Linked DNA regions of Bradyrhizobium diazoefficiens. The protein of the gene in region 2 interacts with the protein of the main gene of each other region in a pairwise test. Links are inferred from orthologs where the notes say so. Each region holds a gene or a part of one and is shown on either strand. Other genes may lie near its edges.

Region 1 (6,287 bases), 540 kb from region 2 along the record:
GCGGCGAAGTATCCGAGCGACCCGCTGCTTGGCGACGCGCAATACTGGCTTGGCGAAAGCTATTTCCAGCGCCAGCAATATCGCGACTCGGCAGAGGCCTTCCTCGCCGTCACCACCAAATACGATAAATCGGCCAAGGCGCCGGATGCGCTGCTGCGGCTCGGCCAGTCGCTCGCCGCGCTGAAGGAGAAGGAGGCCGCCTGCGCCGCCTTCGGCGAGGTCGGCCGCAAATATCCGCGCGCCTCGGCCGGCGTCAAAGCCGCGGTCGACCGCGAGCAGAAGCGGGTGAAGTGCTGATCTGCGGCGTTTGAGCCTGACAACGCGGATGGCGCTGCGCTAAATTATAGCGTCATGTCAGACGACGACAATTCTCCGATCTCGGCACGCGCGGCGAAGCAGCTCTTCGCCGAGCTCAAGAGCGCGCCGGCGCTGGTGCTCGCGGTCTCCGGCGGGCCCGATTCGGTCGCGCTGATGTGGCTCGCGGCGCGCTGGCGGCGCAGCCTCGCGCGCGGCCCGGAGCTCACCGTCGTCACCGTCGATCATGGCCTGCGGGCGGAGGCGGCGCGCGAGGCGCGTGAGGTCAAACGGCTCGCCGTCGAGCTCGGACTGGCGCACCGGACCCTGCGCTGGCGCGGTCCAAAGCCTGCAACAGGATTGCCGGCCGCCGCGCGCGAAGCCCGCTACCGCCTGCTCGCGCAGGCCGCGCGCTCGGCCGGCGCGAGCCATGTGCTGACCGCCCATACCCGCGACGACCAGGCCGAGACCCTGTTGATGCGGCTGCTCCGCGGCAGCGGCATTGCCGGGCTGTCGGCGATGTCGCGCCTCACGACGCGCGACGGAATCGTGCTGGCGCGACCGCTGCTCGACGTGCCGAAATCGCAGCTCGTCGCGACCCTGAAGCGGGCCAGGATCGGGTTTGCCGACGATCCGACCAATCGCGATGCGGCCTTCACGCGGCCGCGGTTGCGGGCGCTGCTGCCGCAGCTCGCAGCCGAGGGCGGCGATGCACGCACGCTGGTGAGACTATCGGCGCGGCTCGCCCGGGCCAACGCGGCGGTCGAGGTGCTGACCGACGGCGCCGAGCGCTTCCTCCGTTTGCGGGATCGCGGCGATGCGCTGCAGCCGGGCGTTCGCAGTTTCGAGGCCGCGGCCTTCGCGACCCTGCCGGAAGAAGTCCGGCTCCGGCTCTTGCTGCGGGCCATCGACGCGCTCGGGCACGAGGGGCCGGCGGAACTCGCCAAAGTCGAGACCCTGCTGGCCGCGCTCGATCAGGCCATGCGCGATCAGGGCATGCACGATCAGGACATTCGCGATCAGGACATGGCGGCTCGCTCCCGTGCACCTGCAAATGGCCGTGCCATCCTGAAGCAGACCCTGGCGGGAGCCTTGATCAGTCTTGCCGGGGGGCGTATCCACATCGCGCCTGCGCCGGCCCGACGGTCCCCAGGAAGACGTGAAGGGGCTTGAAGGGCGGATGAGGGCGCATCATGACACCGGCCGTTTCGACGGCCCGCCGTCAGGACACCTTAACCAGGCAGGAAAAACCCCGGCCAGGGCGCCATTATTTCAGCGGGAATCGATCTAAGATGGGCTAAATAGTCCCATCTCGTTCCCTTGGCAGCGACCGGGGCGGCACCTAAATTGTATGCGTCTAACCGAGAGGATTCCTTGGGGATTTTCTCTAGTTGCCCAAGGATGAGGCCGCGATCCGCGCGACCACGAAGGAAGATCGATGAACGCCAATCTGCGCAATTTCGCCCTCTGGGTCATCATTGTTTTGCTGCTGTTGGCGTTGTTCACGCTCTTCCAGAATCCGGGCCAGCGGGCTTCCTCGCAGGATATCGCTTTCTCGCAGCTCTTGAGCGAAGTTGACCAGGGCCGAGTCCGCGACGTCGTGATCCAGGGGCCTGATATCCACGGCACCTTCACCAACGGCTCCAGCTTCCAGACCTATGCGCCGAACGACCCGACGCTGGTGAAGCGCCTGTACGACAGCAAGGTGCAGATCACCGCGAAGCCGCCCGGCGACAACGTGCCGTGGTTCGTGTCGCTGCTGGTCTCCTGGCTGCCCTTCATCGCGCTGATCGGCGTCTGGATCTTCCTGTCGCGGCAGATGCAAGGCGGCGCCGGCAAGGCGATGGGCTTTGGCAAGTCGCGCGCGAAGATGCTGACCGAGGCCCATGGCCGCGTCACCTTCGAGGACGTCGCCGGCGTGGACGAGGCCAAGCAGGACCTGCAGGAGATCGTCGAATTCCTGCGCGACCCCGGCAAATTCCAGCGCCTCGGCGGCCGCATTCCGCGCGGCGTGCTGCTGGTCGGCCCTCCCGGCACCGGTAAGACCCTGATCGCGCGTGCGGTCGCGGGCGAAGCCAACGTGCCGTTCTTCACCATCTCCGGTTCGGACTTCGTCGAGATGTTCGTCGGCGTCGGCGCCAGCCGCGTCCGCGACATGTTCGAGCAGGCCAAGAAGAACGCGCCCTGCATCATCTTCATCGACGAAATCGATGCCGTCGGTCGTCACCGTGGCGCCGGCCTCGGCGGCGGCAATGACGAGCGCGAGCAGACGCTGAACCAGCTGCTGGTCGAGATGGACGGCTTCGAGGCGAACGAGGGCGTGATCCTGATCGCCGCGACCAACCGTCCCGACGTGCTCGATCCCGCGCTGCTGCGTCCGGGCCGCTTCGACCGCCAGGTCGTGGTGCCGAACCCCGACGTCGTCGGCCGCGAGCAGATCCTCAAGGTTCACGTCCGCAAGGTGCCCTTGGCGCCGGATATCAACCTCAAGACCATCGCGCGCGGCACCCCGGGCTTCTCCGGCGCCGACCTGATGAACCTCGTCAACGAAGCCGCATTGACCGCTGCGCGCCGCAACAAGCGCATGGTGACCCAGGCCGAGTTCGAGGAAGCCAAGGACAAGGTGATGATGGGCGCCGAGCGCAAGTCGCTCGTCATGACCGAGGAAGAGAAGCTCTTGACGGCCTATCACGAGGGCGGCCACGCCATCGTCGGCCTCAACGTGCCCGCGACCGATCCGATCCACAAGGCGACCATCATCCCGCGCGGCCGTGCGCTTGGCATGGTCATGCAGCTCCCCGAGCGCGACAAGCTGTCGATGTCTCTGGAGCAGATGACCTCGCGCCTCGCCATCATGATGGGCGGCCGCGTCGCCGAAGAGCTGATCTTCGGCCGCGAGAAGGTGACCTCTGGTGCGGCCTCCGACATCGAGCAGGCGACCCGCCTTGCCCGCATGATGGTGACGCGCTGGGGCCTGTCGGAAGAACTCGGCACCGTCTCCTACGGCGAGAACCAGGACGAGGTCTTCCTCGGCATGTCGGTCTCGCGGACGCAGAACGCCTCCGAGGCGACCGTCCAGAAGATCGACTCCGAGATCCGCCGTCTGGTCGAGGAAGGCTACAAGGAAGCGACCCGCATTCTCACCGAGAAGCACGGTGACCTCGAAGCGCTGGCCAAGGGCCTGCTCGAGTTCGAAACGCTCTCCGGTGACGAGATCGTCGATCTGCTCAAGGGCAAGAAGCCGAACCGCGAGTCCGTGCTCGAGCCGGCCACGCCGCGCGCCTCGGCCGTGCCCCCGGCCGGCAAGTCGCGCCCGCGGCCCGATCCGGATCCCGGCCTGGAGCCGCAGCCGCAGGCGTAACGTCCGCGTCTCATGGCCGGCACTTCCGGCAAACCGATTGTGCAAAAGCTCGGCATCAAGCCGGGCTTTTGTATTTTCGTGGATGGTCTTGCGGCGCCCTATCGCGATGTCGTCGGCGAACTTCCTGACGGTGTGATCATTGCCAAGACCGCCAAGCCGCCGCTCGACATGGTGCATCTCTTCGCAGCCGAGACCAAAGGCCTCGCTGCAAAACTGCGCAGCTACCGCAAGGCGATCGCGCCCAATGGAATGATCTGGGCATCCTGGCCCAAGAAAGCGTCCGGGGTCGCGACTGATGTCACCGAAGCATTGGTACGCGAGACCGCGCGCGCGGGCGGCCTCGTCGATATCAAGATCTGCGCCGTCGACGACGTCTGGTCCGGCCTGAAGCTCGTGATCCCCGTCAAGGACCGCGCGAAGCCAACGAAATAGCACTGCTCTCGTAGGGTGGGCGAAGGCGCGAAAGCGCCGTGCCCACCATCTCTCGGCATTCGTGACGAAAGTGGTGGGCACGCTGTCGCTTTGCCCACCCTACGATATCTCACTTCGCCGCAGCCCCCGCTGCTTCACCACGCCCCATCATCCCGCACATGGACCACCGCGACCTTGTCGGCATAGACCCGCTTCCAGCCCTTGATGTGATCCAGGATCTGGGCCGCAGGCGAATCCGGCGTCAGCAGCGTTGCGTCGATCCTGTTGTCGTCGAGCATGCGCAGCAGGCCGGAGACGTCGCGGCCGTCTTCGGCGGCAAAATAGTCCATCAGGAATTTTTCGCCGTAGAGCTCCGACCGTCCGTCGACGAAAGGCCTGATGTCGCGGACGATCAGGTAGCCGCCAAAACCGTAGGAATTGAAGACGCGCGCGGCCTTGCGCTCAGCCAGCACGTCGACTGCCGCAACCGGCGTCTGTACCGTGGAGAATTCGAAGACATGACGGCCTGCAAAGGTCGCGGTCGCGCTTGCGGTCGCAAGCACGATCGCCACCGCGGCCAGCGCCGCCGGGGCGCCTGGGGTCATCCGCAAGCTGCGCGGCGCATCAGAGATGGGCCTGAACCAGCCGCTCAGCGGCTGCGCGAGCACCAGAGGAACGAGCACGCCGAAGGTCTCGATGCTGCGGACATGCGCCAGCGCCATCCAGGTCGCGCCGAGGATCAGCAGCACGCGCGGCGGCGACAGCATCAGCCCACGCGTGAGCGCGAGACCGAGCAATCCGAGCAGCGCACCCGCGAACGGGCTGAACGAGCTGAAATCGGCCGGGCGCCATTCGGCGATGACGGAGAACGATTTGCCGAGGCTGAGGATGCGGGCGGCACCGAGCAGCGTGTCCAGGCCATAGGGCGTGCAGCAACTCGCCGCCAGCGCTCCGAGCCCGAACGCGGCCCAGCGCAGCGCAAGCGGCAGCCGGCGCGACGGCGCGGCGCGCCAGAGCGCCTCGAGGCCGATTGCGCCGATCCAGGCGAGTCCAAGCACGAAGCCGCCGTGAAGGTTGGCCCACAGCACCATCAGTGGCAGCAGCAGGAACGACGGCGCGCGGCCGCGGTCGGCCGCGGCCATCAAGGCGCCGGTCCAGGCAACCATGACCGGCAGGGCCAGCACATGCGGTCGGGCCAGTAGATGCGGCGCCGCCAGCGTCATCGCCAGCAGGCAGAACACCAGCGCATAGGGCAGGTCGAGTTGCCGTTGCAGGAAGGTCAGCAGCAATCCCATCGCCAGCGCGATCGCGGCCGCGGTCAGCACGACGGGGCCGGCCCATCCCCAATGCGAATAGGCGGTCGCGAGCAGCACTTGCGATAGCCATGAGGTCGAAAGCCACACATCACCCTGGCGCGTCAGCGAATAGAAGTCGGTCCAGGGCACGGCGCGATGATCGAGGATCCACCCGCCGACCTTGATCTGCCAGAGTGTATCAGGATCGTGCAGCAGGCTGTCGCCACTCACCAGCAGCAGCAGAAAGATCGCAGCCGCGACGCACAGCGGCGCCAGATTGCGCCGGGCCCGCGCGATTGGAAGGCTGGCCGCGATGGTCATGGCTTGGCCGGCGCCGCCGCCGGCTCGCCATCCCGCACATGGATCACGGCGATGTCGTCGGCATAGAGCCGCTTCCAGCCCTTGATGTGGTCCAGGATTTGCGGTCCCGGCGTGTCGGCTCCCAGCAGCGTCGCGTCGATCTTGTATTCGTCCAGCAGGCGCGGCAGCAGCTCGGGCTTCTTGCCCTCGGTGGCCTTGAAGAAGTCCATCACGAACTTCTCGCCGTAGAGCTCGGCGCGGCCGTCGACGAAGACGGGGATGTCGCGCGAGATCAGATAGCCGCCGAACTGGTAGGCGTTGAAGATGCGCTGCGCCTTGCGCTCTCGGAGCAGGTCGACGGCGGCCACTGGCGTCTGGCCCATCGTGAAGGTGAAGCGGTGATGCGACATGTAGATCGAGGTCGAGGTCCAGGTCGCGGCTGCGATCATCAGTGCACCCATAACCGTGACATAGCGCGCCGGCGTGCTCTGGACGGCTTGCGCGTCAGCCTGCGGCAGCGGTGATTTTTCACCCAGCGGCTTGGCGAGCGCCAGCGGCACCAGGAAGGCAAAGGCCTCGATGCTCCTGACATGGGTAAGCCCCATCCAGGTGAAAAGCAGGATCAG
Region 2 (7,597 bases):
GGGGTTGCGGTTGACATTCCCTTCGGCGCCGACAGTAACCTCGCAGGCGACCGTCACGCCATCGAAGAGCGGTTGCGCGAGATCCGCGGTGACCTGCCCATCGACATTGTCGTGCAGCCAGTCGGCTTCCGGCGCAAGAAGCTTTTTCTCGCCGATATGGATTCCACCATGATTGGTCAGGAATGCATTGACGAGCTCGCCGATCTCGTCGGGATGAAGGCTCATGTAGCGACCATCACTGAACGCGCGATGCGTGGCGAGATCGAGTTCGAGCCGGCGCTGCGCGAGCGCGTCGCGCTGCTGAAGGATCTCCCCGCCAGCGTCGTCGACGAGGTGCTGGCCAAGCGCATTACGCTCACCCCGGGCGGCCGCGAATTGGTCGCGACCATGCGCGCCCACGGCGCCTATACCTGCCTCGTCTCCGGCGGCTTCACCCTGTTCACGCGCGCAGTCGCCGCCAAACTCGGCTTCCAGGAGAACCGCGCCAACGAGCTCGTCGTGCGCGACAGCAAGTTCACCGGCGAGGTGAAGGAGCCGATCCTGGGCCGCGCGGCCAAGCTGGCGACGCTGGTGGACCTGATGGAATCGTTCGATCTCGATGACGTTGACTCGGTCGTCGTCGGCGACGGCGCCAACGACCTCGCGATGATCCAGGCGGCGGGGCTGGGCGTGGCGTATCACGCGAAGCCGGCGGTGGCGGCAGCGGCGGCTGCGCGGATCGACCATGGCGATCTCACAGCGCTGCTTTATGCGCAGGGGTATCGGCGGGACGAATTCGTAGAGGGGTAGCCTCCTCTCCGCTGTCATCACCCGCGAAAAGCGGGTGATCCAGTATTCCAGAGGCGGCAGTGCTTGAACCGAGAAGCCGCGGCGTGCTGGGCCCCGGTCAAGCCGGGGCATGACAGTGAGTGTGGGGCTAAGAACGTCCCTTACTGCACGCTCAGCGCCACAAACCGCAGCTCGCCGTCACCATTCGAGACCAGCAGCAGCACGGACTTCTTGCCGTCCTTCTTGAGCTGGTCCACGCGCTTCTGGATGTCGGCGCCGCTAGCGACTGCTTCCTGCGCGACTTCGACGATGACGTCGCCGGCGGAGAGCCGCTTCTCGGCGGCGTCCGAACTGGCGTCGACATTGGTGACGACCACGCCCTTGACGGTGTCCTTGATCTTGTAACGCGTGCGCAGATCCTTGTTCAGCACGGCGAGATCGAGGCCGAGCGCCTTCTGCGTCACCAGCTTCTCAGGCGGCGGCTCGTCGGTCTTGACAGCGGCCTGCACCTTTTCGGGATCCTGCAGGCGACCGAGCGTGACCTTCTTGGTCTGCTCCTCGCCCTTGCGGATGATGACGACGTCGACCTCCTTGCCGACCGCGGTGTCGGCGACGACGCGAGACAGGTCCTTCGGATCCTTGACGTCCTTGCCGTCGAACTTGACGACGACGTCGCCCGGTTCGATGCCGGCCGGCTTGGCCGGGCCCTTGTCGTCGATGCCGGCCACCAGCGCGCCGCGCGCCGGCTTGATGTTCAAGCTCTCGGCGATCTCGTCGGTGACGCCCTGGATGCGCACGCCAAGCCAGCCGCGGCGCAATTCGCCGAACTGGCGGAGCTGGTCGACGACGCCCGCGACCGTCTTCGACGGCACGGCGAAGCCGATGCCGATCGAGCCGCCGGAGGGCGAGATGATCAGGGTGTTGACGCCGATGACGTCGCCTTCGAGGTTGAACAGCGGGCCGCCGGAATTGCCGCGGTTGATGGCGGCGTCGGTCTGGATGTAGCTGTCATAGGGGCCCGAGGAGATGTCGCGGTTCTTGGCCGAGACGATGCCCGCGGTCACCGTGCCGCCGAGGCTGAAGGGGTTGCCGATCGCGACCACCCAGTCACCCAAACGCAGCTTGTCCGAGTCGCCGAACTTCACCGAGACGAGCGGCTTCGACGGCTTGAACTTCAAGACGGCGAGGTCGGTCTTCTTGTCGACGCCGACCAGCTCGGCCTTGATCTTGGTGCCGTCGTTGAGGATGACGTTGATCTCGTCTGCATCCGCGATGACGTGGTTGTTGGTCACCACGACGCCGGAGGTGTCGATGATGAAGCCGCTTCCGAGCGAGTTGGTCTTGCGCGGCGGGCCGGCGCCGTTATCGCCGCCCTTGCTGCCGCCGCCGGGACCTTTGCGGTTCTTGAAGAAGTCGTCGAAGAATTCCTCGAAGGGCGAGCCGGGCGGCAATTGCGGCATGGTGTTGCTGCCGCCGCCCTTGGCCTCGACGGTTTGCGAGGTCGAGATGTTGACGACCGCGTCGATCACCTTTTCGGCGACGTCGGCGATGCCCTCCGGTCCGCGCGCATGCGCCGGCGAGCCGAACACGCCGAAAGCGCCGACGGCGAGCGCCGCCAGCCCTAAGCGCAAGCGGGTCTGGGCAATGATGGCTGCGGTCATTGTAATCTCCAGAGAATAGGATTCGGCCTCAAGACTGCGCTCGAACGGGGGCACGGCGCAAGCGCGGAGCTTAACGGGTTTCAAGATCCGGATAATACGGCGAAAACCCGCCTCTCGCCTTCACTTTGGCGTTGGCGCGACAGCTAGATCGGGCGTCGCATCACCCAGATCAGGATCAGGCCGGCGACGGCCGAGCCGATCCCGACCGCCCGCAGGATATTGTCCGGCGTGGCAATGGCGCTCTTCATGGCCTTGCGCATCCAGTTTGGACTGGCCGCGAACATCAAGCCTTCCAGCACGAACAGAATGCCTAAGCCGATGAGGAAGTCGGCGAACGCAATGGACCTCATCGGATTGGAACCTCCCGTGGTGCTGTTCTTGTCTGGACGAAGGGCGGCCAAACCTGCCGTCCTTGTCTAGCTTACGGTTTCGCCGGCGTCTCGGTCGCCGTCTTGCCGGACGGGTTACCAAAATACCGGAAGAAATCCGAGTCCGGCCGCAGCAGGAAGCGGGTGTCGTCCTTCTTCAGCCCGGTCTCGTAGGCCGTCATCGACCGGTAGAACGCGAAGAAGTCAGCATCCTTGCCATAGGCTTCGGCAAAGAGACGGTTGCGCTCGGCGTCACCCACGCCGCGCGTCTGCTCGGCCTGCGAGTTGGCTTCGGCAATAATCACCGTCACATCACGGTCGGCCTTGGAGCGGATCTCCTGCGCCTTCTGGCCGCCCTGTGCACGGAATTCGGCCGCTTCCCGCTGACGCTCGGACTTCATCCGGTCGTACACCGCCTGGCTGTTCTGCTCCGGCAGGTCGGCACGGCGAATGCGGACGTCGACGACCTCGATACCGTAACCGCCGGCCTCGTGGTCGAGCTGCTCGCGGATGCGCCCCATCAGCCTCTCGCGCTCATCACGCACTACGGCGATGAAGTTGACCTCACCGAGCACGCGGCGCAACGCCGCGTTCAACAGCGAGGTGAGCTGGAGGTTCGCGGCCTGGATCGAGCCGACGCTCTGGTAGAAGCGTAGCGCGTCCTTGATGCGGTAGCGCGCAAAGGCGTCGACCACGAGCCGCTTCTGGTCGGAGGCAATGACCTCCTGCGACGGGTTCTCGAGATCGAGGATCCGCTTGTCGATGTTGATCACGGAGTTCCAGGGCGCCTTGAAGTGCAGCCCGGGATCGGTGACGACGTCCACCGGCTTGCCGAATTGCAGCACGATGGTCTGCTCGGTCTGCTGCACCGTGAACAACGACATGTAGCCGACAATCACGACCAGAAGCGCCGCAAGCAGCGCAACGATGCCTGTAACCGGAGACCTCATCTTGTGCCTCCGCTCGGCTGCTGGCCTGTCGTCGTCGGCCTCTTGGCCGACAATTCATTCAGCGGCAGATAGGGCACGACGCCCTGGCCCGAGGAGCTTCCGTCGTAGATCAGCTTGTCCGATCCGCCGAGCACGCGCTCCATGGTCTCCAGATAGATCCGTTCACGCGTCACGTCGGGCGCCTTCTTGTATTCCTCATACACCTTCAGGAAGCGCGAGCTCTGGCCCTTGGCCTCGGCGACCGCCTGCTCCTTGTAGCCTTCGGCGGCCTGCAGGATCCGCGCCGCGTTGCCGCGCGCTTCCGGCACGATCTTGTTGGCATAGGTCTGCGCTTCGTTCTGCAACTGCTCGAGGTTGGCGCGCGCCGCCTGCACGTCGCGGAACGCATCGATCACCTGCGCCGGCGGATCGACCTTCTGCATCTGCACCTGGGTGATCTGGATGCCGGCGCCGTAGCCATCGAGCGTCTTCTGCATCAAATCCTGCACGGTGGTTTCGGTCTGCGTCCGCGCCCCGGTCAGGATCGGCTGGATGTCAGAGCGGCCGATCACCTCGCGCATCGCGCTTTCGGCGACCGCCTTCACGGTGCCCTCGGGGTTTTGGATGTTGAACAGGAAGTTGCCGACGCCGTTGGGCTTGATGCGCCACAGCACGGTGAAGTCGACATCGACGATGTTCTCGTCGCCGGTCAGCATCAGGCTCTCTTCCGGCACGTCACGGATCGAGCGGCCGCGGCGGGCCGGATCGTCGATCAGGGTCATGCCGATGGAAATGGTGGACACGCGCAGAGCCTTCGGCAGCAGCACGGTCTCGATCGGATAGGGCAGATGATAGTTCAGGCCCGGATCCACGGTGCGCACATGCTTGCCGAAGCGCAGCACGACTCCCTGCTCTTCAGACTGCACGCGGAAGAAGCCCGACAACAGCCAGAGTGCGATGATGATCAGCAGGATCAGCGTGATGCCTATGCCGGAGAAATAGCCACCGGGCATGATCTGCTGCAGCCGGTCCTGGCCGCGCCGCAGAAGGTCCTCCAGATCCGGCGGCCTCGGCCCGACGGGTTGCGGGCCTGAGCCCCATGGTCCCTTCGGACCCGAGCCCCACGGGCCACCGCCCTGATTCTTCCACGGCATTCGACGCTCTCCTCGGCAGACCGGGACTAGAACTTAAGCCGGCCCGCATTGTCCGGTCCGGCTTTATAGGGGACCGAAAGGGCCCTTACAACGCAAGCCTGACCGACCCACGAGCTATGCTCGGGGGCGGAAAAGTCAATGTAAACATTGGCGAATGCAGTTAATAGGACGGCCGCCGACGATATGTCACATAGGAGAAGTCGGCGCTGTCGTCCGGTCCGGCCGGATGGCGGACGCGGCTCGTTTCGTCCCACTGCGCCCTGTCGATCCTAAAATGCGTGTCGCCGTCGGGCCGCGCATGCACTTCCGTGATCTCGAGGCGGTCAGCGCGATCGAGCCATTGCCGGTAGATCTCGGCGCCGCCGATCACCGCGATCTCGGCGACCGAACGCCGCAGGGCATCACCAAGCGCAACCGCGCCCGCGTCCGTGGCCGATGTCGTGACGACAGCGCCGGCGGCGCGGTAGTCCGCATCGCGCGTGATCACGATGTTGGTGCGGCCCCGCAGCGGCCGGCGCCCGGGCAGGGATTCAAAGGTCTTGCGGCCCATGATCACGGGTTTGCCGATGGTGAGCGCCTTGAAGCGCGCCATGTCGGATTTCAATCGCCACGGGATCGCGTTGCCGGCACCGATGACGCCGTTCTCCGCAATCGCGACGACGAAGACGATCTCCATCAGGACCCCGCAAGCCGCGTCAGTGCAGGACCGCTGACACGACACAGCGTCCAATCGTCCAGCATCACGGCGCCGAGCGATTTGTAGAACGCGATCGACGGCGCGTTCCAGTCGAGCACCGCCCATTGCAGGCGCGACCAGCCATTGTCGACGCATTCCTTCGCCAGATAGACCAGCAGCGCCTTGCCGATGCCTTTGCCCCGATGCGACGGCCGCACATATAAATCTTCGAGATAGATGCCGTGGCGGCCGCTGAAGGTCGAGAAATTCAGGAACCACACCGCAAAGCCGACGGGCTCGCCGTTCCACTCGGCAATCGCACAAAACAGCCGTGGATCGTTACCGAACAAGGCGACCGCAATCATCGCTTCGGTCGCCTCGACCTCATGCGAGAGCTTTTCGTACACGGCGAGCTCGCGGACGAAATCGAGGACAAGCCCGGCTTCGCCAGGACGCGCGCGGCGAATGCTCAGCGACATCGGTGCTAAACCGCGACTTCCGCCTTGATATGCGGATGCGGATCGTAGCCGACGAGCTCGAAATCCTCGTAACGGAAGGAGAAGATGTCCTTCACGTCGGGATTGATCCGCATCACCGGCAGCGCGCGCGGCGCACGCGTGAGCTGCAGCCGCGCCTGCTCCAGATGGTTGGAATAGAGATGGGTGTCGCCGAACGAATGCACGAAATCGCCGGGCTTCAGGCCGGTGACCTGCGCCACCATCATGGTGAGCAGCGCGTAGGACGCGATATTGAAGGGCACGCCGAGGAATACGTCCGCCGAGCGCTGATAGAGCTGGCACGACAGCTTGCCGCTGGCGACATAGAACTGGAACAGGCAATGACAGGGCGGCAGCGCCATCTTGTCGACTTCGGCCGGATTCCACGCCGAGACGATCAGGCGGCGCGAGTCCGGATTGCGCTTGATCATGTCGACGACGTCAGCGATCTGGTCGATGCTGCGGCCGTCCGGCGCCGGCCAGGAGCGCCATTGATGGCCATAGACCGGGCCGAGATCGCCATTGGCGTCGGCCCACTCGTCCCAGATGGTGACGCCGTTGTCCTTGAGGTACTTGATGTTGGTGTCGCCCTTCAGGAACCACAGCAGCTCATGCACGATCGCCTTCAGCGGCAGCCGCTTGGTGGTCAGCATTGGGAAGCCGGCGGACAGATTGAAGCGCATCTGATGGCCGAACACCGACAGCGTGCCGGTGCCGGTCCGGTCGGTCTTCTCGGCGCCGTCTGAAAGAATCCGCTCGAGCAGGTCCTGATACTGGTGCATGTGCCAATGAGCCTTTGGGGAGGCGGCGAACTTAACGGCCACCCCCGCGCTGCGACAGCGGCGATTCGCTGTCCGCGGCCACTATACCCCGAAAAATGAGCGTTCCCGGCCCAAACCACAAGGGGCGGAACTGGCGTCCCACCCCTTGTCTATCGGCTTGATTGTGCTCGCTAAGTTGGCGGCTCGCGCACCCACCCGCGATCAATTCTCGGATTCGGTGAACACCTCGTCGCGCTTGGCCCGCAAGAAAGGCAGCACCGTAAGTATCAGAAGGAACGCCGCGATCGCGAGCAGCACCGCCGAGAGCGGACGCGTCAGGAACACGCTCCAGTCACCGCGCGAGATCAGCAATGCGCGGCGCAGGTTCTCTTCCATCAGCGGTCCGAGCACCATGCCGAGCAGCAGCGGCGCCGGCTCGAAATCGTGCTTGATCAGCCAATAGCCGACGAGACCGAACACACCTGCCAAGATGACGTCGACCGGCGCGTTGTTCACCGAGTAGATGCCGATCGCGCAGAAGATCACGATCGAAGGGAACATCAGCCGGTACGGCACACGCAGCAGTCGGACCCAGATTCCGACCAGCGGCAGGTTGATGATGATCAGCATCAGATTGCCGATCCACATCGAGGCGATCATGCCCCAGACCAGATCAGGCTGCTTCTGCATGACCTGCGGCCCCGGCACGATGCCATGAATGGTCATCGCACCCACCATCAGCGCCATCACCGCGTTCGGCGGGATACCAAGCGTCAGTAGCGG

What was found. The genes of interacting proteins can lie anywhere in the genome.
Region 1: the proteins of hflC (region 2) and ftsH interact in binary tests that used the Escherichia coli proteins (3 or more experiments, as listed by UniProt). The link is inferred for Bradyrhizobium diazoefficiens from one-to-one orthologs.

Annotation. Positions count from the first base shown.
Region 1 is NZ_CP067102.1:6,845,482-6,851,768, reverse strand. The notes cover bases 1,209-4,193. They hold ftsH (ATP-dependent zinc metalloprotease FtsH), read left to right. Parts: upstream 1,209-1,732; coding sequence 1,733-3,655; downstream 3,656-4,193. Other genes in these bases: JJC00_RS31860 (DUF3052 family protein), read left to right, coding at 3,668-4,087; tilS (tRNA lysidine(34) synthetase TilS), read left to right, coding at 1,209-1,467. Also shown: tol-pal system protein YbgF, read left to right, coding at 1-297; more of tilS, read left to right, coding at 352-1,208; JJC00_RS31855 (hypothetical protein), read right to left, coding at 4,222-5,682; JJC00_RS31850 (hypothetical protein), read right to left, coding at 5,679-6,287. UniProt on the Escherichia coli protein: Acts as a processive, ATP-dependent zinc metallopeptidase for both cytoplasmic and membrane proteins. Plays a role in the quality control of integral membrane proteins.
Region 2 is NZ_CP067102.1:6,309,984-6,317,580, forward strand. What follows is about bases 1,800-4,798. They hold hflC (protease modulator HflC), read right to left. Parts: upstream 3,748-4,798; coding sequence 2,851-3,747; downstream 1,800-2,850. Other genes in these bases: JJC00_RS29330 (Do family serine endopeptidase), read right to left, coding at 1,800-2,429; JJC00_RS29335 (DUF2065 domain-containing protein), read right to left, coding at 2,573-2,779; hflK (FtsH protease activity modulator HflK), read right to left, coding at 3,744-4,798. In the rest of the region: phosphoserine phosphatase SerB, read left to right, coding at 1-789; more of JJC00_RS29330, read right to left, coding at 930-1,799; more of hflK, read right to left, coding at 4,799-4,880; JJC00_RS29350 (dihydrofolate reductase), read right to left, coding at 5,041-5,556; JJC00_RS29355 (GNAT family N-acetyltransferase), read right to left, coding at 5,556-6,035; JJC00_RS29360 (thymidylate synthase), read right to left, coding at 6,041-6,835; JJC00_RS29365 (tripartite tricarboxylate transporter permease), read right to left, coding at 7,037-7,597.